One region of the Rhizobium sp. CAU 1783 genome, then DNA from elsewhere that is predicted to be linked to it. Evidence: predicted binding sites of a transcription regulator. Region 1 holds the regulator's gene; each other region holds the start of a gene.
What was found. Region 1 encodes PhoB, which activates phosphate uptake and scavenging genes when phosphate is short. Its sites were predicted from a motif close to TGTCATNNANCTGTCAT; they were not measured.
Positions count from the first base shown of each region.

Region 1 (7,916 bases):
GGTCATGCTGGTCGGTCTGGTTCTCGCATCCTCGATCGCCATCCTGACCACGGTCGGCATCGTGCTCTCCATGCTGTCCGAAGCAACCCACTTCTTCCAGATGGTTCCCGCTTGGGAGTTCTTCTTCGGCACCGTCTGGGATCCGCGCTTCGCGGCGGCCGGCTCCACGGACTCGTCCGGCCAGTTCGGCCTGATCCCGCTCCTTCTTGGAACGCTTTACATCGGCTTCGTGGCGATGTTGGTCGCCGTACCCGTCGGCCTCTTCTCGGCGATCTACATGGCCGAATATGCCTCGCCGCGTTTCCGGTCGATCTCCAAGCCGCTGCTTGAGGTTCTCGCCGGTATCCCGACGATCGTCTACGGCTTCTTCGCCATGACCACTGTCGGTCCCTTCCTGCGCGACATCTCGGCCCAGCTGAACGGTCTTGCGACCGGCAACTACGTCAACTTCATCCAGGCCCAGAGCGTTCTGACTGCAGGCTTCGTCATGGGTATCATGCTGATCCCCTACGTCTCCTCGCTGTCGGACGACATCATCACGGCCGTCCCGCGTGCCCTTCGTGACGGCTCGCTGGGCCTTGGTGCTACGCGCTCCGAGACGGTCAAGCGGGTCATCCTGCCCGCGGCGTTGCCGGGCATCGTCGGCGCCCTGCTGATGACCGCCTCGCGCGCTATCGGCGAAACCATGATCGTCGTGCTTGCTGCTGGTGTTGCTGCCCGCATGCAGATCAATCCTTTCGAGCCGATGACTACCGTGACGGTCAAGATCGTCAATCAGCTGACGGGTGACCTTGAATTCACCTCGCCGCAGACGCTGGTTGCCTTCGCCCTTGGCATCACGCTCTTCGCCATCACGCTTTGCCTCAACATCTATGCGCTCTACATCGTGCGCAAATACCGGGAGCAGTACGAATGAGCCAGGTCGTTACCCCCGTGCCGGGTCTCAACACCGCCGCCGCCGCGCCCGTGCGCCGCGATATCGGCATCAAGCGCCGCTACCGTGCCGAACGCCGCTTCCGTGCCTATGGCATGGCCGCCATCGCCTTCGGCTTGATCTTCCTGTTCATCCTCGTCGCGTCAGTCACGTCCAGGGGCTACACCGCCTTCCTGCAGTCGAAGATCACGCTGCCGATCGAGTTCAGCGAGAAGGTTATCGATCCGAAGGGTGTTCGCGCCACCAATCCGAACACGCTGGTCATGGCGAACTATCCCGTGATCGCGCGCAACGCTCTTGCAACGGCCCTTGGCCTTGATCCCGCCGACAAGACGATCGCCAAGCCGGTGACCGAGATGCTGTCCGATAGCGTCCGCGTCCAGCTGCGCGACATGGTCATCGCCGATCCGTCGCTGATCGGCAGGACGGTACCGGTGGCGCTGCTCGCCAATGCGAACATCGACTCCGCCTTCAAGGGGCAGATCGATCTTTCGGTCGATGAAGGCAACCGCAAGGTCTCCGACCGCCAGATCGGCTGGATGAACACGCTGGCCGAAAGCGGCGCGTTGTCCAAGCACTTCAATACCGGTCTCTTCGTCAACGGCGCCTCCAGCCGTCCGGAAGCCGCTGGCGTCGGCGTGGCGTTGATCGGCTCGGCCTACATGATGCTGATCGTGCTGGTTCTGTCCCTGCCGATCGGTGTCGCGGCCTCGATCTATCTTGAGGAATTCGCCCCGAAGAACCGCTTCACCGACCTGATCGAAGTGAACATCAACAATCTTGCCGCCGTTCCGTCGATCGTCTTCGGTCTGCTCGGCCTCGCGGTGTTCATCAACTTCGCCGGCCTGCCGCGCTCGGCCTCGGTCGTCGGTGGCCTGGTTCTGACCCTGATGACGCTGCCGACCATCATCATCGCGACGCGCGCAGCCCTCAAGGCCGTGCCGCCGTCGATCCGGGCCGCAGCGCTTGGCCTCGGCGCATCGAAGATGCAGACCGTGTTCCATCACGTCCTGCCGCTCGCCATGCCGGGCATCCTGACGGGCACGATCATCGGCCTGGCACACGCCCTCGGCGAGACCGCTCCGCTGCTGCTCATTGGCATGGTGGCGTTCGTCGCCGACTATCCGGGCACGCCGCTCGATCCGTCGACCGCCCTGCCGGTTCAGATCTACCAGTGGGCGAACGAGGCCGAGCGAGCTTTCGTCGAGCGAACCTCCGGAGCGATCATCATTCTGCTCCTGTTCCTTCTGGTGATGAACGTGGGTGCAATTCTGTTGCGGCGACGCTTCGAACGGCGCTGGTAGAGGGAGTTAGACATGAACATGATGTCGGAAGCAGCAGTTGAAAAGGCGCTGGATCAGAAAATGACCGAATCCAAGTACAAGATGATCGGCAAGGACGTCTCCGTTTACTACGGCGAGAAGCGCGCCCTTTTCGATGTGAACCTGAACGTTCAGGAGCATACCGTGACCGCCCTGATCGGGCCGTCCGGTTGCGGCAAGTCGACCTTCCTGCGGACGCTGAACCGCATGAACGACACGATCGACGGCTGCCGCGTCACCGGAAAGATCACGCTCGACGAGATGGACATCTACGATCCGTCGATCGACGTCGTTGAACTGCGCGCCCGCGTCGGCATGGTCTTCCAAAAGCCGAACCCGTTCCCGAAGTCGATCTACGAGAACATCGCCTACGGTCCGCGCATTCACGGTCTGGCTCGCACCAAGGCCGAACTCGACCAGGTGGTCGAGACGAGCCTCCAGAAGGCCGGTCTGTGGAATGAGGTAAAGGACCGTCTGCAGGAATCCGGCACCGGCCTCTCCGGCGGCCAGCAGCAGCGCCTGTGCATTGCCCGTGCCGTCGCCGTCAGCCCGGAAGTCATTCTCATGGACGAGCCGTGCTCGGCGCTTGACCCGATCGCGACCGCCAAGGTCGAGGAACTGATCCACGAGCTTCGTTCGAACTTCACCATCGTCATCGTGACCCACTCGATGCAGCAGGCGGCGCGTGTTTCCCAGCGTACCGCGATGTTCCATCTTGGTCTGCTCGTCGAAGAAAACGACACGGACAAGATGTTCACCAATCCGGACGATCAGCGTACGCAGGACTACATCATGGGCCGCTTCGGCTGATGTCCGCCGCGCTGTGATCGCTCTTTCAATTCAGGGATAAACGAACATGTCTTCATCGCATATCTACTCGGCCTATGACGAGGAACTGAAATATCTGATGCGCCGCATCTCCGAGATGGGCGGTCTTGCCGAGCAGATGGTCGGCGACAGCGTGCGCGCGCTGGTGAATTCCGACGGTGCACTCGCCCAGAAGGTCATCTCCGACGACGTGATCATGGATGCCGCCGAGCGTGAGATCGGCGACAAGGCCATCATCACCATCGCCCGCCGCCAGCCCGTCGCGGCCGACCTTCGCGAAATCATCGGTGCACTGCGTATCGCCAACGACCTGGAGCGCGTCGGCGACCTCGGCAAGAGCAATGCCAAGCGCGTCATGGCCGTGCAGGCGACCGGCGTTCCCCGCAAGCTCGCCCGCGGCATCGAGCACCTGAGCGAGCTCGCTCTGGTCCAGCTCAAGGAAGTACTAGACGTGTACACCTCGCGCTCGGCCGAAAAGGCCAAGTCGATCCGTGATCGCGACGAGGAAATCGACGCCATGTACACCTCGCTCTTCCGCGAGCTCTTGACCTACATGATGGAAGATCCGCGCAACATCACCAGCTGCACCCATCTTCTCTTCTGCGCCAAGAACATCGAGCGCATCGGCGACCACGCGACCAACATCGCGGAGACGATCTACTACATGACGACGGGCGCCCAGCCGGAAGGTGAGCGACCGAAGGAAGATCTGACCGCCACTGTTGGCGCCGTCACCGAATAATCGATCGCATTCGAGAGGTTATCGAAACCGATGCTGCCGAAAATAGCTGTCGTCGAGGACGAGGAAGCGCTGAGCGTGCTTCTGCGCTACAATCTTGAAGCGGAAGGCTACGAGGTCGAGACGATCCTGCGCGGAGACGAGGCCGAACTGCGCCTGCAGGAACGCGTCCCGGATCTCCTGATCCTCGACTGGATGCTGCCGGGCGTCTCCGGCATCGAGCTTTGCCGCCGGCTGCGCATGCGCCCGGAGACCGAGCGCCTGCCGATCATCATGCTGACGGCACGCGGTGAGGAAAGCGAGCGCGTTCGCGGCCTTGCGACCGGCGCCGACGACTATGTCGTCAAGCCGTTCTCCACGCCGGAACTGATGGCGCGCGTGAAGGCGATGCTGCGCCGGGCGCGTCCGGAGGTGCTCTCGAGCGTCCTGCGCTGTGGAGACATCGAGCTGGACCGCGAGACCCATCGCGTACACCGCAAGAGCCGCGAAGTGCGCCTCGGTCCGACCGAGTTCCGCCTGCTCGAGTTCCTGATGGCGTCGCCGGGCCGCGTCTTCTCGCGCTCGCAGCTGCTTGATGGTGTCTGGGGCCATGACATTTATGTCGACGAACGGACCGTCGACGTGCATGTCGGTCGGCTGCGCAAGGCGCTGAACTTCTCCAACATGCAGGATGTCATCCGCACCGTGCGCGGCGCGGGCTATTCGATGGAAGCCTAGCTTCCGTCAACCTCTTGACAACAGAATAAAAAAACGGGCCGTAAGGCCCGTTTTTCGTTTGTCTTGGCGTGTGTCGGGCGCCTTCAGCGGGCTGCCGCTGCGGCCGCCCGGCGACGCTCACCCACCGGCTGGTATGCGAGCTTGGCGTGGTAGTTGCAGTAGGGCGACGTGTCGGCGGACTCGCAGCCGCAGAAGTGGAAGTCGTCCTTCATCGGATCGCCGATCGGCCACTTGCAGGTGCGTTCGGTAAGTTCAGTCAGGGCGAGCTTGCGGGAAATCGGCAGCACGACGTTGGTGGAGCGCGAGATTTGGATCTCCTCCAGGCCGTCGATCTCGATCTCTTCCTTGAGCAGGTTCGCGCCGGCGGCACGGGTGACCGTGCGGGTCGTCGTGGTGTTGCGGGCGGTGTAGTTCGGGGTGCGCTGCGCTCCCGCCGGACGCTTTGCTGCGCGAACCGTGGTCGTGCTGCCGCCGGCCTTCGCACGGCCCGGGAGGTTGAGGCGATGCACCTTGCCGATCACGGCGTTTCGGCTCACGCCGCCCAGTTGTGCTGCGATCTGGCTTGCGCTCAAGCCTTCCGACCAAAGGCGCTTGAGTTTTTCAACTCGCTCATCAGTCCAGTTCATGCTATATCTCCGCCGCTCGCGCTGTGTGATGGCAGAATCGCTCACCGTTGCTTCGGATGAATCCGAAACAAACTTGCCTCGATACTGTCGGTGACTATTTCCGCCGCATGCAATCAATTTATTGATTATTAACCTAGTGCCGGGCTGACTCGCTGACAAGAGTCGGGCGAATCATCGGGAATCGATTTTAAAGTTTTCCCCAACTTGCTACCTGCCCGTGTTGATCTCGACCGGGCTCCTCAAGTCCCGTCGTTGCGACTTCCGCGTACCCGAAAATTCCGCTGCACTGCGCTGTTTCGTTGACAGGCAAGGCTGAAATGATGATAGTGCGACCCGCCGCCGCAAGGCGGCATTTTTGATTTTTCGGACCCTGTTTGGAAAGTCGAAGTCGCCCCGTTCCGTCACGCTCTCCAGAAGGAGTGTTTCCGCCATGGCTGAAGCCTCGCCACTCTACCAGACCTACATGCGCGCACCCTTGCGGTTCGAGCGAGGCGAGGGTGTCTGGCTCTTCACTGAGAATGGCGAGCGCTATCTGGATTTTGCCGCCGGCGTCGCGGTGAATTCTCTTGGCCACGCGCATCCGCATCTGATCGAGGCGTTGACGGCACAGGCCGGCAAAGTCTGGCACCTGTCCAATCTCTACGACGTGCCGGGCCAGGAGACGCTCGGCCGCCGCCTGACCGAAGCGACCTTCGCCGACCGCGTCTTCTTCACCAATTCGGGTGCCGAGGCGCTGGAATGCGCGATCAAGACAGCCCGGCGCTACCATTTCTCCAAGGGGCATCCCGAGCGCTTTCACATCATAACCTTCGAAGGCGCTTTCCATGGCCGCACGATTGCGACGATTGCCGCCGGCGGCCAGGAAAAATACCTCGAAGGTTTCGGACCCAAGGCGCCGGGCTTCGACCAGGTTCCCTTTGGTGATCTCGATGCGGTTCAGGCCGCGATCACCGACGCGACGGCAGCGATCCTGATCGAGCCTGTGCAGGGTGAGGGTGGTCTCCGCGCCGCATCGAACGAATTCCTCCGCGCTCTGCGCAAAATTTGTGACGACAACGACCTGCTGCTGATCTTCGACGAGGTCCAGTGCGGCGTCGGCCGGACCGGCAAATTCTTCGCCCACGAATGGGCCGGCGTCACGCCGGACATCATGGCGGTCGCCAAGGGTATCGGCGGCGGTTTCCCGCTCGGCGCCTGCCTTGCCACGGAAGAGGCGGCTTCCGGCATGAAGGCCGGCACGCACGGCTCGACCTATGGCGGCAATCCGCTTGCCATGGCGGTAGGCAATGCCGTGCTCGATGTCGTGCTGGCCGATGGTTTCCTGGACCATGTTCGCGACGTCGCGCTGGTCTTCCGCCAGGGGCTCGCTTCGCTGAAGGATCGCTTCCCGGATATCATCGAGGAAATCCGCGGCGAAGGCCTGATGATCGGCATCAAGGCAAAGATCCCGAACAGCGAACTGCTCATGGCCATGCGCGACGAGCATCTGCTCGGCGTACCTGCCGGCGACAACGTCATCCGGTTGCTTCCGCCGCTGGTCACGACGGCAGAAGAGGCGCGCGAAGGTCTGGCGCGCATCGAAAAAGCGGCTGAGCACCTCCACGAGAAGCTCGCTGTAACAGCTCAGAACGAAGGCAGGTAAGCAAGAAATGGCATCCGCGAAGCATTTTCTCGACCTCTCGGCCATGACGGCGCCCGATCTGCGCCTGATCCTGGAGGATGCAAAGACCCGCAAGCAGGCGACCAAGGCCGGCTCTGCCGACAAGCCGCTGGCCGGCAAGATGCTCGCCATGATCTTCGAAAAGCCGTCGACGCGCACCCGCGTGTCCTTTGATGTCGGCATGCGCCAGTTGGGTGGCGAGACCCTCTTCCTGTCGGGTACGGAAATGCAGCTGGGCCGCGCCGAGACGATCGGCGATACGGCCAAGGTGCTGTCGCGCTACGTCGATGCGATCATGATCCGCACGACCGACCACACGCGCCTTCTTGAAATGGCCGAACATGCAACCGTACCGGTGATCAACGCCCTGACGGACCTGACCCATCCGTGCCAGATCATGGCTGATATCATGACCTTCGAGGAGCATCGTGGCCCGGTCAAGGGCAAGACGATCGCCTGGACCGGCGACGGCAACAACGTATTGCATTCGCTCGTCGAAGGCTCGGCACGGTTCGGCTATCGGATGAACATGGCCGTGCCCATGGGGTCCGAGCCCGACGACAAGATCCTCAATTGGGCGCGTGATAACGGCGGCAACATCATGCTGTGCCATGATGCGGAACGAGCCGTCGAAGGTGCCGACGCGGTGGTGACCGATACCTGGGTATCGATGAACCAGGAGCACAAGGCGCGCGGACACAACATCTTCCAGCCCTTCCAGGTCAACCAGGCCCTGATGAAGCACGCCGGCACCGACGCCCTGTTCATGCATTGCCTGCCGGCCCATCGCGGTGAGGAAGTGACCGACGATGTCATCGACGGTCCGCAGTCGGTGGTGTTCGACGAGGCTGAAAATCGCCTGCATGCGCAGAAGTCGATCCTGGCCTGGTGCCTGGGCGCAATCTGAGCGCAGACCCATCGAGCATGGGCGGATCACGCGGCTGAGCGCACGTCTCGCCGCGCTTGACCTTTGTCGGTCCGCTTCCCATTTGTGCGGATGAGAAAGAGGCCCCTGTGGGCCTCACGTTGTTTGAGCGCTGCGGCGCCAGGAGTAAAATCATGACGAACAGGCCTGCCGAGCTTGGCGAAT
Region 1 is NZ_JBTOLM010000002.1:500,729-508,644, forward strand. Features, by position in the region: gene pstC (phosphate ABC transporter permease subunit PstC) at 1-916, shown strand, start outside; gene pstA (phosphate ABC transporter permease PstA) at 913-2,238, shown strand; gene pstB (phosphate ABC transporter ATP-binding protein PstB) at 2,251-3,066, shown strand; gene phoU (phosphate signaling complex protein PhoU) at 3,113-3,826, shown strand; gene phoB (phosphate regulon transcriptional regulator PhoB) at 3,857-4,540, shown strand; gene ACX93L_RS09215 (GcrA family cell cycle regulator) at 4,624-5,166, opposite strand; gene ACX93L_RS09220 (acetylornithine transaminase) at 5,597-6,808, shown strand; gene argF (ornithine carbamoyltransferase) at 6,816-7,733, shown strand; gene ACX93L_RS09230 (Hsp33 family molecular chaperone) at 7,886-7,916, shown strand, end outside.

Region 2 (7,916 bases), on a different contig from region 1:
GAGCAGCAGATCGTGAACGAGTCGCGAGCGCTCGATGAAGAGGCCGGCAAGCAGGATCAGCGGTGTCAGGATCGAATTGAGGATCCAGAACAGCGCGAGATGGGCGATGGCGGTGACGAAATCGATGCGTCGACCATCGAGCCGGACCATGGCGATCCCCATCGCCCGCATGCCGGGCGTCGCCTGCGACGGGCCGGAGAGCGACAGGCCGAAATAGAGGCCGGCGACGATAAAGAACAGGATGGGATAGAGCAAGAACCCCAATCCGAGCGTCAGCACGCCGATGAAGAAGACGAGCACGGCCGCCGGTACCCAAAGTGCTGCGACGATCAGATAGTCGATGAGGAACGCGAAGACGCGCCGAGACAGCACGCCGCTATAGGCGCGCCAGTCCTCAGGGGCCGCATAGATCGGGTTCGGGTCGAGGGTCATGGTTTGCTCCCGCAAATGTTTCGAAACATGGATATGGGAAGCACCCGGCGAAAAACAATCCGCCGGGACACGCCTCAGCCCTGCCGGGAAAGATATTTCGCCACGTCCATGGCGAAATAGGTGAGGATGCCGTCGCAGCCGGCACGCTTGAAGCATAGGAGCGTCTCGAGCATCGCGCGCTCTCCGTCGATCCAGCCATTGGCTGCGGCAGCCTTGATCTGCGCATATTCGCCGGACACCTGGTAGGCGAAGACCGGCAGGCCGAAGGCTTCCTTCATCCGCCAGCAGATGTCGAGATAGGGCAGGCCCGGCTTGACCATCAGCATGTCGGCGCCTTCCTCGACGTCGAGGGCGGCGTCTCGGATCGCCTCGGTGCCGTTGGCCGGGTCGATGTAGTAGCTCTTCTTATCGCCCTTCAGCAGGCCGCCTGTCGAGATCGCCTCACGATAGGGGCCGTAATAACAGGAGGCGAACTTGGTCGCGTAGGACATAATGCCGACCGACTGGTGGCCTGCGGCGTCGAGCCCGCGGCGGATCGCCCCGATCCGGCCGTCCATCATGTCGGACGGCGCGATGATGTCCGAACCCGCGTCGGCCTGGAGGACCGCCGCACGGACGATCTGGTCGACGGTTTCGTCATTGGCGATCTCGCTGCCGCGCAGGATGCCGTCATGCCCGTGGCTGGTGAAGGGGTCGAGCGCGACGTCGGTGATGACGCCGATGTTCGGCACGGCCTTCTTGATGGCGGCCGTCGTGCGGTTGATCAGGTTGTTGGCTTCGAGGATCTGAGATCCCGTCTCGTCACGCAGGTTCATTTCGACGTTGGGAAAGGTGGCGAGAGCCGGAATGCCGAGATCGGCCGCGGCTTTGGCCGCTTCGACGGCCTTGTCGACCGTCATGCGGTTGACGCCGGGCATCGCGGCGATCGGCTCGACGATGTTCTCGCCGGGGATGACGAAGATCGGCCAGATGAGGTCGTCGACCGTCAGGCGGTTTTCCTGAACCAGGCGGCGTGTCCAGTCGGCCTTGCGGTTGCGGCGCATCCGGCGGTGACCGGTGATGTCGTCGACCAGATGTGTCTTGTCCTGCATGGCGAATTCCTCGTTTGCGTCTTTTGAGTTTTGGCTGGATAGCACTTAAGCCAGCCTTTGCCAAAGCGGAAGCGCGCGCTTCGTCGCGGCTGCGGCTGGCGAAAGGGGGCTGCTTGCGCTTATCCTCCGCGCATGGAACCTGATTCTCAAAGCGCACCGAAACGCAGTCTGACGGAAACGCTGTTCGTGATCTTCCTGCGGATGGTGGCGGTGGCGTGCCTCTGGTTCGCACTCCAATACTGGGGCATGCTGGTCGGCTACTCGGCGAGCGGTTCCGGCCGTTTCGATCTGATCGCGCTGCCATGGAAGGTCGTCGGCACGAGCCTTGCCGTTCTCTTTCCGATCGCGGCCCTCGGCCTTTGGCTCTGTGTATCCTGGGGGCCCGTCATCTGGGCGCTCGGGGCAGGGACCCAGGTGCTCATGTACGGGCTCTGGTCCCCCACTTTCGGCCATAACTCTCTTGCCGTCACCATGCACGCGGTGGTGGCTGCGGTCTATATCGTCTTCCGGTTCGCCCTGTGGCTCGAAATGCGCCACAAGGGGGAAGAGATAAGGGTTGATTTACCCTGATGGGATGTGGCCGCTTGGTAAGCTCCTGTTAAGGCTGCGTTTTAAATAGAATTTTATATGCATTGGATATGGTCCTCACCAAGGCGGGAGAAAACAACAGCCGCCACCCAAAACAGTGAGGCAGACCGACATGAACACGAAACTGAAGCCGCAGCCGGCATCGATCGATCCCCAGGAAGAAGCGATCCGCAACCTCTACCTGGAATCCCTGCACCTCGTTGAACGTCTCCACCGCCGTCTTCTGGACGTCATCAAGGACGAGTTCGACCGCCAGGGTCGCAGCGACGTCAATGCCATCCAGGCACTCCTGCTTTTCAACATCGGCAACTCCGAGCTGACCGCCGGTGAGCTGCGCTCGCGCGGCTACTATCTCGGCTCGAACGTGTCTTACAACGTCAAGAAGCTCGTCGACCTCGGCTTCATCAACCATCAGCGCTCGCGCATCGACCGTCGTTCGGTCCGCATCAGCCTGACGGAAGCCGGTCAGGACGTCGCCGAGACCGTCGCCAAGCTCTACGAGCGTCATATCGGCTCGATCCAGAAGGTCGGCGGCATCGGTTCGGACGAGTTCACCCAGATGAACAAGCTCCTGCAGCGTCTCGACCGCTTCTGGAACGACACCATCAGCTACAAGCTCTAATCCACGAGAGCTGAAGCGCCGCTGCACTTCCTCCAGTCATGCAGCGGCCGCGCGGAGCCTTCATCGCCTCTCGGCGCTTGGACCTCTGACCAATTCGGACCGGGACGCGTCAGCGCGTCTTCCGGTCCATTGGCGTTGAAGCGCCGGATATCGAGCAAAGATCTCTTGGAAGATCTGGTCCCGGGCCTTGCCCAGGCGCCGTCCGTTCAGGCGCACGCTCAGCGACCGCAGCGGGATCATGTTCTTCTCGCCAATGCCGTCGATAACGACAAATTCCGGACGCCCCGAACGCACCTCGCTGTAAAGGAACTGCCGCATGTGCATGTCGGAAAGCACGACATGCATGGCGATGCAGGCCTCGAAGAACCGCTCGAGCGCCTCCAGGTGCTTTAGCTCGACTGCTCCTGTCTGAAACAGTTTTTCGAGGGTAGGGGCCAATTCCCCGTCCGCATTGATGATCTTCTCGGTCACGAGAGCCAGACCTGCCGTGGTTGGCTGAAGGCCACAAGGCACCGCCAAGGGCGGGGCGCCACAGACGTCTTCGTTCCAGCGACGGCTCAGAATGAGATATTGCGTGAGTTCGCGCCTGAAGCCGCGATAGACGCCGAGCGGGTTCTTGCGTTTGATGAAGCTCTCGCCTTTGAGGCGGCCGTCGCCATGAGTTCGCTCGGGATCGACGATCTTCAACACCACATCCGGCATGTCCGGATGCGTATAGACACGTTTTAGTGATCCGGCGGTTTCGAAATGGCACTCGTTAATGTCGAGTCTGCGCCCGAACTTGTGTCGAAAATCTTTGGAAGCCATAGTATTTCTGTGTCGTGAATGAAAATAACGACATGATGTATGACAGAAATGTGACAACGCAGGCAAGGGGCCGAGCCACGAATTGGCCATATTGATATGGGACCGGCCATGCATGCAAAAAGCTGCATGCATGCCGTGGTCGAGGGTGCTAGCTCACCACGGCGCGGGCGGAAATCGTCCATTTGTTAACCATACCGCCGTAAGGAAGGTATGTGTCGTTCAATTTGGAAAACGGTAGGAAAAATGTCGAAAAAGTCTGGAAACGTTGCCTTGTCCCGTCGAGCCCTGCTGCGGGGCGTCGGAGCAGCCGGTGTCGCTGCCGTAGCCGGTCAGGCAGTCGCCCAGACGGCGATCGATGAAGTGATCACCGCTCCGCGGCGCGGCAACTGGGACGACCAGTTCGACGCGCAGGCTTCGCGGACGACCGTCTCAGTCGTGTCCAACACGCCGATGCTGAGCCCAACCAATCTCTTCAACATCCAGCAGGCGATCGCCGACTATCAGGCGATCGTCGCGAATGGTGGCTGGCCTCAGGTCAATCCTACGGTGAAGCTCAAGCTCGGGGCCGTCGATCCGTCCGTTCAGCAACTGCGCCAGCGCCTGATGATCACCGGCGATCTCGATCGCTCGGCCGGCATGTCGAATGCTTTCGACACCTATGTCGATGGTGCAGTCAAGCGGTTCCAGGCGCGTCATGGCTTGCCCGAAGACGGTGTGCTCGGAGAATTCACCATCAAGGCGCTCAACGTGTCGGCCGATACCCGCCTGATGCAGCTGAACGTGAACATGCAGCGTTTCCAGGAGATGATGGGCAAGCAGCTGGAGAACCGCTACATCGTGGTCAATATCCCTGCCGCCTATGTCGAAGCCGTCGAGGGCGACCGCGTGGCGCTGCGCAACACCGCGATCGTCGGCCGTATCAGCCGTCCGTCACCGACGCTCGATTCCAAGGTCAGCGATGTCATCTTGAACCCTTACTGGACCTCGCCGCGCTCGATCGTCGAAAAAGACATCGTCCCGATGATGCGCAAGGATCCGACCTATCTGACCCGCAACAGCATTCGCCTGATTGACGGCAATGGCCAGGAAGTGGCTCCGGAGACCATCGACTGGTTCGCACCCAAGGCACCGAACCTGATGTTCCGCCAGGATCCGGGCAAGATCAACGCGATGTCCTCGACGAAGATCAACTTCCCGAGCCCGGACGGCGTCTACATGCACGACACCCCGACGCAGGGTCTGTTCAACAAGTTGATGCGCTTCGAGTCTTCCGGTTGCGTGCGTGTCCAGAACGTCCGCGATCTGGTCGTCTGGCTGCTGAAGAACACCCCCGGCTGGAGCCGTCAGGAAATCGAGCGCGTCATCGCGACCCGCGTCAATACGCCGATTCCGCTGGCCGACGAGATCGGCGTCCACTGGGTTTACATCTCTGCCTGGTCCGCCAAGGACAAGGTCGTGCAGTTCCGTGACGACATTTACGAACTGGACGGCAATGCACAGCTGGCGCTTCAGACAAACATCGGTGTCGAGCAGGTTGGCGGTTCGGTCGACGACGACATCTTGCCGCAATAACCTCATAAGACTGCGATCCGTAGTTGCAAGGGGCCGCGCCATGGGTGCGGCCTTTTCCATTTTTAGTTTCAATGGTTTGGCAATTGGCAATTGTATTGCATCGTGATTGGAACCGTTAAGAATTTCACGCATCTGCACTGTCAGCTTTTAGGATTGCGGCCATTTTCCCATAAAAATACAGTCTACCCATGTGCCGATCGACAATGGCGCGCGGGGAAGAGATGGACGCGATGAAGCCAGAAGAGGAATTGCCTTTTGCCACTTTGACGGGCAGCCTCAAGGATTTCCGGGCTCCGGCAGATCGCGAACTTTTGCGGCGCGCGGACGACTTCTTTGCCTGGCAGGACGGGCGGCGGCAGCATGGCCTGTGGCCCTATGCACGCTCGACGGAAGGCGCGCCTTCCACGCATTGCCGCGTGCGCAATGACGCCGGTGAACCCTTCCAGGGCACCAATTTCGCATCCCAGGACTATCTGAGCCTGTCTTCCCATCCACGGATCAAGCAGGCGGCGATCGAGGCGGTCGAGCGATACGGCGTCCACAGTGCCGGTTCCGCTGCCTTGCTCGGCAACACCGCGAACTCGCTCGCCCTGGAACAGGCGCTCTCGGAATTTCTCGGGGGGAGGGAGATCGTGCTGTACCCGACCGGCTGGTCGGCGGGATTTGCCGCCGTTCAAGGTTTCGTGCGTTCCCATGACCATGTGGTGATGGATGCTCTTGCCCATTCCTGCCTGCAGGAGGGCGCGCGCGCTGCAACCGGCAGCATCCAACATTTTGCACATCTGCGCACGGAAGCGCTCCAGCGACGGCTAAAGCGTATCCGCGAAAAGGATGCGGGGGGCGGTATCCTCGTCGTCACCGAAAGCCTGTTCTCCATGCATTCCGACGTGCCGGACTTCGCGGCCGTCCGCGCCGCTTGCGATGACCATGGCGCGACGCTGCTCGTCGATTGCGCCCATGATTTCGGCTGCATGGGGCCGGACGGTCGCGGCAACCTAGCGGCCGCCGGCCTCCTGGATGCCGCAGACATCCTGATAGGCAGCTTTTCCAAGAGCTTCGCCTCAAACGGTGGTTTCATCGCGGTGAAATCGCGGGCAGGGGCGGAGTACCTCAAATACTACAGCGCCACGCAGACCTTCTCGAATGCGTTGTCTCCCGTACAGGCGGCGGTGGTCCTCACGGCGCTCGACATTGTCCGCTCGGACGAGGGGGGTATTCTCCGCAACCGCCTGATGGCCAACATCCTCCACCTTCGCCACGCCGTGGAGCGCACCGGGCTTCATGCGCTTGGCTCCCCGTCGCCGATCGTTCCGGTTTTCGTCGGAGGCGAGGCGTTGGGCAGGCTGATTGCGCGACGGCTGCCCGGGAGCGGTGGTCTCGCCAATCTGGTTGAATATCCGGCGGTGCCGAAATCGGAATCGCGCTTCCGCTTCCAGGTGATGGCGGGCCACACCGCCGATGACGTCGAGCGCATGATCGCCGCCCTGGACGAGGCCGTGAAGGCGGGACGCGCGGATCTGGAACGTCTCGGTCTGTTGGCCGCGGGGCGAGTGGTCAGGACCGGGGCAGAGGAGCTCGATCCGGTATGATCGCACCCTTCATCTTTTCGGATTCTCGTCCCCCGGTCGCATCCGCTCTTGCGCTAAGCATCGGCAATGATGTGCGAATCGCGATTCACCTGGCCGAAATGATTATGTCGTATACTAGCCGATACGTTGTATTGGAAAGGCGGAGATATGACCCTCGCAAACCGGCTTGATGCAGCCATCGATTGGCTGACGCCGGCGCATCTGAGAAAGGATGTGCACACGCGCAAGCGTGTCCGCATGTTCCTGATCAGTCATATGTTCGGGCCGATCACCGGTTCGCCGATCCCGATCAGTCTCTGGCTGATCGACCCGGCGCCTTGGCCGCAGGTTCCGGTGCTTGCGGCGTCGATTTTCGGCTTCTGGCTCTTTCTCGGCCTCATCAAGCTCTTTCCGCATGCCTATGCGGTGCTTGCCCATCTTTCGATCCTGAACCTGAACTTCGCAATCCTGTGGGGATCCTACCACTACGGCGGCGCCAGCTCGCCCTTCCTGATGTGGTACGTGCTGATGCCCATGCTCGCCTTCTTCTACATGGGAGCGACCGTACTTTCGCGAATTGCAGTGATGACCCAGCTTCTGGCCGGCCTGTCGCTCTTTCTCGCGGCCTATGTCCTGTCCGGGGAAACCTTCCCCGACAATGTCCCTCTGACGAACATGGTCTATGCCGGCATGGCCTCGGCCTTCAGCGCAACCGTCTATGCCTTCTTCATGGCGAGCTACTACGCAACCGTCGTCGACAGCCGGTCCGAATTGATCCGTGAGGTCGCCCGGCACGAGCGCACGCTGGGTGAGCTGACGCACGCCCAGGCCGACATGGAGCGCGCCAACATTGCACTGGAAAAGGCGAAGAATCTTGCCGAGGCACGCAATGCGGAACTGGAGGCGACCAGGGCGATACTTGAGTTCAACGCGCTCCATGATGCGCTGACCGGTCTGCCCAATAGGCGCTCACTCGATCTTGTGCTGGCACATCATGCAAAGAGATGCGCTGCGGACGGCGGTGGTATCGCGCTCCTCCATGTCGACCTCGACCGGTTCAAGCAGATCAACGACACGATGGGTCATGTTGCCGGCGATGAGATGCTGATCCATGTGGCCAGGCTGATCCGCGCCGCCACCCGCCCCGACGACTTTATCGCCCGTGTCGGCGGCGATGAGTTCATCATCGTCCGCCAGGTGTCGGACGACGACACGCGTCATCTGTCCGAGCTGGCC
Region 2 is NZ_JBTOLM010000003.1:100,031-107,946, forward strand. Features, by position in the region: gene ACX93L_RS14185 (RDD family protein) at 1-432, opposite strand, end outside; gene hemB (porphobilinogen synthase) at 507-1,523, opposite strand; gene ACX93L_RS14195 (DUF6163 family protein) at 1,656-2,093, shown strand; gene ldtR (transcriptional regulator LdtR) at 2,224-2,733, shown strand; gene ACX93L_RS14205 (YrbL family protein) at 2,794-3,540, opposite strand; gene ACX93L_RS14210 (L,D-transpeptidase family protein) at 3,784-5,112, shown strand; gene ACX93L_RS14215 (aminotransferase class I/II-fold pyridoxal phosphate-dependent enzyme) at 5,343-6,701, shown strand; gene ACX93L_RS14220 (putative bifunctional diguanylate cyclase/phosphodiesterase) at 6,849-7,916, shown strand, end outside.
Region 2: a site for PhoB is predicted at 3,580-3,596, ahead of ACX93L_RS14205 (YrbL family protein). Genes of this name have one in related genera too.

Region 3 (7,916 bases), on a different contig from region 1:
ATCTTCTGGCTCGGGCTTCTGGCACTGGTGTTCTTCTATGCGAAGCTCAACTGGGTCGCCTATCCCGGCCGTGTCGACATCGTCTACGAGTATTCGTTCACGCCGGTCACCGGCTTCTTCCTGCTCGATGCTGCCTGGCAGAGGCAGTGGGACGTGCTCTGGGACCTGTTCCGCCACATCATCCTGCCCGGCGCGCTGCTCGGCTATTTCTCGCTCGCCTATATCAGCCGAATGACACGCTCCTTCATGCTGAACGAGCTGTCGCAGGAATATATCGTCGCGGCGCGCGCCAAGGGCCTGTCGGAGACCCGCATCATCTGGTTCCACGCTCTGCGTAACGCGGCCGTGCCGCTGATCACGGTGATCGCGCTTTCCTATGCCGGCCTGCTCGAAGGCTCGGTACTCACCGAGACGATCTTCTCCTGGCCGGGGCTCGGCCTCTACATCACCAATTCGCTGCAGAATGCCGACATGAATGCCGTGCTCGGCGGTACCATGGTGATCGGTGCCGTGTTCATCGGCATCAATCTTTTCTCGGACATCCTTTACCGGACCCTCGACCCGAGGACGCGCAGCCGATGAGCGACACCCCCATGCAATCCACCCAAAGCCTGCGCGACTGGCTGCTCTCCGACCGACCGCAATCGCGCCGGCAGGCCCGCCTCGGACGGCTCTACATCATCTGGCGGCGTTTTTCGGAAAATCGCCTCGCCGTACTCGGCCTGCTGATCATCCTCGGCCTGATCTTCGTCGCGGCCTTTGCCGACGTGCTCGCGCCGCATTCGCCGATCCAGGGGGACCTGCGCGCCGCACGGCTCCTGCCGCCCGGTTCCGAGGGGTATCTGCTCGGCACCGACGACCAGGGACGCGACATCCTCTCGCGCCTGATCTACGGATCCCGCCTGACCCTCTTCGTCATCTTCCTCGTGGCAATCATCGCCGCGCCGATCGGCCTTATCGTCGGCACGGTGTCGGGTTATGCAGGCGGCTGGGTCGATGCCGTGCTGATGCGCGTCACCGACATCTTCCTCGCCTTCCCGAAACTGGTTCTGGCGCTGGCGCTGGTCGCGGCGCTCGGACCGGGGATCGAGAATGCGGTGCTTGCCATCGCCATCACCTCGTGGCCGCCCTATGCGCGCATTGCCCGCGCCGAGACGCTGACCTTCCGCAACTCGGATTTCATCGCGGCCGTGAAGCTGATGGGGGCATCGCCCATCCGCATCATCATCTTCCACATCATGCCGCTGTGCATGTCGTCGCTGATCGTGCGCGTCACGCTCGACATGGCCGGCATCATCCTGACGGCGGCGGGTCTCGGCTTCCTCGGCCTCGGCGCGCAGCCGCCGCTGCCGGAATGGGGCGCGATGATCGCATCGGGTCGCCGCTTCATCCTCGACCAGTGGTGGGTCGCCGCGATGCCGGGCTTTGCCATCCTGATCGTCTCGCTCGGTTTCAACCTGCTCGGTGACGGCCTGCGTGATGCGCTCGATCCGAAGGAGGCGGGCCAATGACGCCGCTTCTGACCGTCGAAAACCTCAGGGTCAGTTTCCCGACCCGCACCGGCCTCATCGAGGCCGTGCGTGGGGTCAACTTCACGCTTGGGCGTGAACGCCTTGGCATCGTCGGGGAGAGCGGCTCGGGCAAGTCGCAGACCGGCCGTGCCATCATGGGGCTGACGCCCGGACATGCGAAGATCAGCGCGGACCGGCTTGCCTTCGGCGACACCGACCTCTTGTCGATCTCCAACCGGGAACGCCGGGCGCTGCGTGGCAAGAAGATCGCCATGATCCTGCAGGATCCGAAATACTCGCTGAACCCGGTCATGCCGATCGGGCGACAGATCATGGAAACGCTGCAGACGCATGAGCGTCTCTCCGGTGCCGAGACCCGGGCGCGGGCGCTCGCCATGCTGGAAGCCGTGCAGATCAACGATCCGGAGCGCGTGTTCAACCTTTACCCACACGAAGTCTCGGGCGGCATGGGCCAGCGCATCATGATCGCCATGATGCTGGTCTGCGGGCCGGAACTACTGATCGCCGACGAGCCGACCTCGGCGCTCGACGTGACCGTTCAGCTCGAGGTGCTGGGCATCCTCGACAAGCTGGTCTCCGAGCGCGGCATGGGACTGATCTTCATCAGCCATGACCTGAGGCTCGTCTCGTCCTTCTGCGACCGGGTCCTCGTGATGTATGCCGGCAAGGTGGTCGAGGAGCTGCCGGCTTCGCGCCTTTCCGAGGCGAAGCATCCCTATACGCGGGGCTTGCTGAACTGCCTGCCGCAGATCAACGGTGACCGTCACCCGTTGCCGGTCCTCGAACGCCAGGCGGAGTGGAAACTATGACCGGACCTGCACTCTCCATCCGCGACATGCTCGTCACGTTCAACGGTTTCCGCGCGCTGGACGAGGTCAGCCTCGATATCGCGACCGGCGAGTCCTTTGGGATCGTCGGCGAAAGCGGTTCGGGCAAGTCGACCCTGCTGCGCGCCGTCGCCGGCCTCAACCGCTTCGACAGCGGCAGCCTGACGGTCAACGGCCGCAGCTATGGCGGACGCAAGCGCGACCAGGAATTCTACCGTACAGTCCAGATGGTGTTCCAGGATCCCTATGGTTCGCTGCATCCCCGCCAGACCGTCGACCGGCTGCTTCTGGAGCCTTTGGCGATCCACGGCTTTACAGACACCGAGGCACGCATTGCCCGGGCGCTTGATGAAGTCGGGTTGGGTTCCGGGTTCCGGTTCCGCTTCTCGCACCAGCTTTCCGGCGGACAGCGCCAGCGCATCGCGATCGCGCGTGCGCTGATCGTCGAGCCGAAGGTGCTGCTGCTCGATGAGCCGACCTCGGCGCTCGACGCCTCGATCCAGGCGGAAATCCTCAACCTGCTCGAACAGGCGCGCAAGGATCGCGGACTGACCTTTGCCATGGTCAGCCACGACCTGGCGGTCATCAGCCATATGTGCGAACGGCTCGCCGTGATGCGCAAGGGCAAGGTGGTCGAGGCGCTCGACGTCGGTCAGTTGCGCTCGCGCGAGTTCTCGATGGACTATACGCGCGAGTTGCTGCGGGCGAGCGAAGGTTTTCGCCGCGAGGCCTGACGTCCGCAGGGTCTCAAGCGACCCTGCGGCCCTGCCGCCAGACGGCCTTCAGGAAGGGGTGACCCTCATGCGTGCCAACCCGTATCAGGTCGGCGCGCCTGCCCTGGGTGATTTCGCCACGGTCGGGGAGGCCCGCAGCTTCGGCGGGGGCCTTCGTGACCAGACGGATCGCGGCCGGCAGGTCGTAGTCGAGTGCCTCATCCCCTGCGATCAGGAAGGCGGCGTCGAGCATAGAGCGGGGCACGTAGTCAGAGGCGAGGATGTCGACCAGCCGCTCCTCGAGCAGTTCGCGAACGGCGACGTTGCCGGATTGTGAGCCGCCTCGGACGATGTTGGGAGCGCCTCCGACGATCAGCATGGCCCGAGCGCGTGCCTCGCGTGCCGCCTCCAGCGTGCAGGGGAACTCGGAAATCGCCACACCTTCGTCGGCGGCGAGATCGACGTGTTCGACGTCCGTGTCGTCATGGCTAAGCAAAGGCAGGCCGCGGGAGCGGGCAAGTGCCACGATCTCCGGACGCACGGTCCGGCCGATGTCGGATTTTTCGTCGACCATCCGGGCGATGCGGTCGCGGATGATCGTTTCGCTTTCACCGCCGGCCTTCTGCAGGCGATTGACATACTGGTCGATGTCGCGGCTCTGGCGGATCCCCGGCAGATGCTCCATCACCGAGACGACGCGGACCAGCGGCCGGTCGATATTGGCTGCGGTGAGTTCAGGCGTGCGCGGGTCGACGACTTCGCATCTCAGATGCACGAAGTGCTCGGCACGCAGCATGCCGCCGGCCTGGGCGCGTTCCAGCACGTCGATCATGGGGCCGAGGATTTCGGCGCGCTCGCTTTCTTCGGAAGAGACCCCGACGCAGAGGCTGTCGAAGACTGTGGTGACACCGCCACCGATGATCTGGGCATCGTGAGAAAGTGCTGCCCGCATATAGTCCCAGCGCACATGCGGTCGTGGGAAGACGTGCTTTTCGAAATGGTCGGTGTGAATGTCGACGAGGCCCGGCAGGAGGTAGTCGCCGCCGAGATCGATCGCGGAGGAACCGGTGCGGCCCGGTTCCAGCGCGGCGATCCGGCCATCCTCGATCACGATCGAGCCTTCGAAGATCTTGTCGGCGAGTACGATCTTCGCATTGGTTATCACGAAGGGTTCGGCATCGGCGCCTTGGCGCGGTTCGCCATTCTGAAAGGTCTCGACCAGCATCGGACATCCTCGTCGGCAGGGGCGGGAGAGGGCGGCGAAGAAGACTCAGATCGCGCCCTTGCATGCGAGTGTGCATAGCGATGGCGTATGACTGTTCTATGTCGGTTTCCGGCTTGTTGCGGCGCGACGTCTAGAGAACGGTCAGCGCCTCGTCGGCGATGACCTGTTCCTCGTCGGTCTCGATCACCAGGACGGAGACGCCCGCGCCTGCAGGGGAGACGATCTGAGCATTCGCCAGGTTCTCACGCTCTTCCAGCGCTACGCCGAGATAGGCCAGGCGTTCGCAGACCGCGCGCCGGATCGCCGGCTGATGCTCGCCGATGCCGGCGGTGAAGACGAGGGCGTCGAGGCCGCCGATGGTCGCCGAAAGGCGGGCGATCTCGCCGGCAATGCGGAAGGTGAAGACGTCGATCGCCTCGGCGGCTTCCTTTGCCTCGCTTTCGAGCAGGATTCGGCTGTCGGCGCTGATGCCGGATAGGCCGATCAGGCCGGACTTGTGGTAGACGATATCCTCCACGGCTTCGCGTGAAAGGCCGAGGCCGCCCATCAGGTGAAAGATCACGCCGGGATCGAGAGCGCCGGAGCGTGTCGCCATCGGGATGCCGTCGATGGTCGAGAACCCCATGGAGCTGTCGCGGCTCACGCCGTCGCGGATGGCGCAGACGCTGGCGCCGCTGCCGAGATGGGCAATCACCGTGCGGGCACCAGCGAGCTCGGGGCGGATCTTCGCGAGGGCGCCTGCGATGTATTTGTAGGAGAGGCCGTGGAAGCCGTAGCGCTTGATGCCCTCATCGAAATAGCTGCGCGGGATTGCGAAGCGCTGCACTGTCGGGGACTGGGTGCGATGGAAGGCGGTGTCGAAGGAGGCGGTCTGCGGCAGATGCGGTTTCAGGTGGCGGATCGCCTCGATCAGCCGGAGGTTCTGCGGCTGGTGGAGCGGGGCAAGCGGGGTGAGCGCCGAAATCCGGCCGATCGCCGTTTCATCGATCAAGACGGGGCCGGAAAAAACGTCGCCACCATGGACGACGCGGTGGCCAACGGCCGTTACGGCGTCAATGTCGAAATGATTGGCGAGCCAGCCGAAGGTTTCGTCGAGGACTTCATGAAGGACGTCGCCGCCCTCGGCTACCAGCGGTACGTCGAAGACTTCCGGTCCTTCAACCAGATGGAAGGTCAGGGGCGTATGGCGGAAATCGATCATGCCCTTGCCGATGCGGCGGGCCTTTTCGCCCTCGCGGACGAAGAGGCCGATCTTCACCGTCGAGGATCCGGCATTGAAGGTGAGCAGCAATTTGTCCGTCATCGGGCCGGCAGCCTCTGTGCGGCGCGTCGGGTCGCCACGAGCTTGGCCAGGGCCGCAGATGCGATGCGCACCTTCAGGCTGTCGGCGCGGCTCGTCAGGATGATCGGCACGCGGGCGCCGAGCACCAGCCCCGCTGCATCGGCACCGCCGAAATAGAGCAGCTGCTTGGCGAGCATGTTGCCGGCCTCGAGGTCGGGAACGAGCAGGATGTCGGCGATCCCGGCGACGGGCGAGACGATGCCCTTGGTCCGGGCCGCCTCGGGGCTGATCGCATTGTCGAAGGCGAGCGGCCCGTCGACGCTGCCGCCGGTGATCTGGCCGCGGGAGGCCATGACGGTCAGTGCCGCGGCGTCGAGCGTCGCCTGCATCTTGTCGTTCACCGTCTCGACGGCAGCGAGCACGGCGACCTTCGGATTGGTGTTGCCGAGCAGTTGCATGAGGTCGATGGCGTTCTGGCAGATGTCCCGCTTGTGATCGAGGCTCGGAGCGATGTTGATCGCGGCATCGGTCACCACCAGCAACTTGTCATAGGCCGGGACGTCCATCACGTAGACATGGCTGATGCGCCGTTCGGTCTTGAGCCCCGAACCCGGGGCGACGACGGCGCCGAGCAGTTCGTCGGTGTGCAGGCTGCCCTTCATGATGGTCGCGACTTTGCCGGCGACCGCAAGCTCGACGGCCTTCTCGGCGGCCGCGTGGCTGTGTTCCACCGATACGATCTCGAACCCATCCAAGGCAACGCCCGCCTTGTCAGCGGCGGCGCGGATTTTCGCCTTGGGGCCGATGAGGACCGGGTCGAGCAGGTTCTCCTCGCGGATCTCGACCGCCGCCTGGATCGCTTCGGGCGAGCAGGGATGGACCAGCGCCGTCTTCAGCAGGGGAAGGGAGCGGGCTTCGGCGACGATGTCGTCGAAGCGATCGTGATGCTGGGCGGCCAGCGCGGGAAGAGTAACCTGCGGCCACTCGACGCGTTCGTAAGGGGCGATCACGGTCGCCTGACCGCTCAGCACGTCCTCGCCATCCTGATTGGTGCAGCGGGTGTCGAAGACGACGATACGCTTGTCCGCGCGCTTCTCGGTGACGGTGACGACAGCGGTGATGGTGTCGCCGGGAGCGACCGGCTTCTGGAAACGCAGCTCCTGGCCGAGATAAATGGTGCCGGGGCCGGGAAGCTTGGTCCCGAGTACGGCGGAGATCATCGCTGCCGTCCACATGCCATGCGCGACGATGTGGCCGAAGAAATCCTTCTCGGCGAAATCGGGATCGAGATGGGCCGGGTTGAAGTCGCCCGAGGAGCGGGCGAAGAGCTCGATGTCCTCGCGCCCGACCTTGCGCCGGATCGTCGCGCTGTCGCCGACCTTGAGTTCATCAAAGGTGCGGTTGGTGAGGAGTGGCTTGTTCATCGGTCGCTCATCTCTGGTGGACATAGGTGCCGGGTGCCGCCTCCTTGGCGGCGTAGCCGTCTTCGCTCGAGCCCATCGGCGGCGGTGCAACCTTATCCGCTGCCGAATGGGACGCAAGCCATCGAGACCAGTGGGTCCACCAGGAGCCCTGCGCGACAGGCGATTCCGCCAGCCATTCCTCGGCACTGACGCAAGGGTCAACGGCGCGCTTGGTGGTCGCCCGGTAGTGACGGTGCGGATGGCCGGGCTCGCTGACGATGCCGGCATTATGTCCACCGCTGGTCAGGACGAAGGTCACGTCGGTGTCGGTCAGGTAGTGGATCTTGTAGACGGACTTCCAGGGTGCAACGTGATCGCGCTCGGTCCCGACGGCAAAGACCGGGACGCGGATGTTCTGCAGCGCCGCCGGATGCTCGTCGACCATGAAGCGGCCGGCGGCGAGCTCGTTGTCGAGATAGAGGCGCTGGAGATATTCCGAATGCATGCGGAAGGGCATGCGCGTCGTGTCGGCGTTCCAGGCCATCAGGTCGATCATCGGGTTGCGCTCGCCCATCATGTAGTCGTGGACGATGCGTGACCAGACGAGGTCGTTGGAGCGTAGCAGCTGGAAGGCGCCGGCCATCTGGTCGGCCGACAAGAAGCCGCGGTTCCACATCACGCTTTCGAGGAAGTGCAGCTGGCTGTGGTCGATGAAGAGGGCAAGCTCGCCGGGTTCGGAGAAGTCCGTCTGGGCGGCAAAGAGGGTGACCGAGGCAAGGCGCTCGTCCTTCGCCCGGGCCATGGCGGCGGCGGCGATCGACAGCAGCGTGCCGCCGAGGCAGTAGCCGGTCGCATGCACCTTGCGGTCGGGCATGATGGCGTTGATCGCGTCGAGTGCCGCCATCACGCCGAGGCGGCGATAGTCGTCCATGCC
Region 3 is NZ_JBTOLM010000001.1:172,546-180,461, forward strand. Features, by position in the region: gene ACX93L_RS00725 (ABC transporter permease) at 1-582, shown strand, start outside; gene ACX93L_RS00730 (ABC transporter permease) at 579-1,511, shown strand; gene ACX93L_RS00735 (ABC transporter ATP-binding protein) at 1,508-2,341, shown strand; gene ACX93L_RS00740 (ABC transporter ATP-binding protein) at 2,338-3,093, shown strand; gene ACX93L_RS00745 (alpha-D-ribose 1-methylphosphonate 5-triphosphate diphosphatase) at 3,107-4,297, opposite strand; gene ACX93L_RS00750 (acetate/propionate family kinase) at 4,428-5,600, opposite strand; gene ACX93L_RS00755 (bifunctional enoyl-CoA hydratase/phosphate acetyltransferase) at 5,597-7,003, opposite strand; gene ACX93L_RS00760 (PHA/PHB synthase family protein) at 7,011-7,916, opposite strand, start outside.
Region 3: a site for PhoB is predicted at 4,385-4,401, ahead of ACX93L_RS00745 (alpha-D-ribose 1-methylphosphonate 5-triphosphate diphosphatase). Genes of this name have one in related genera too.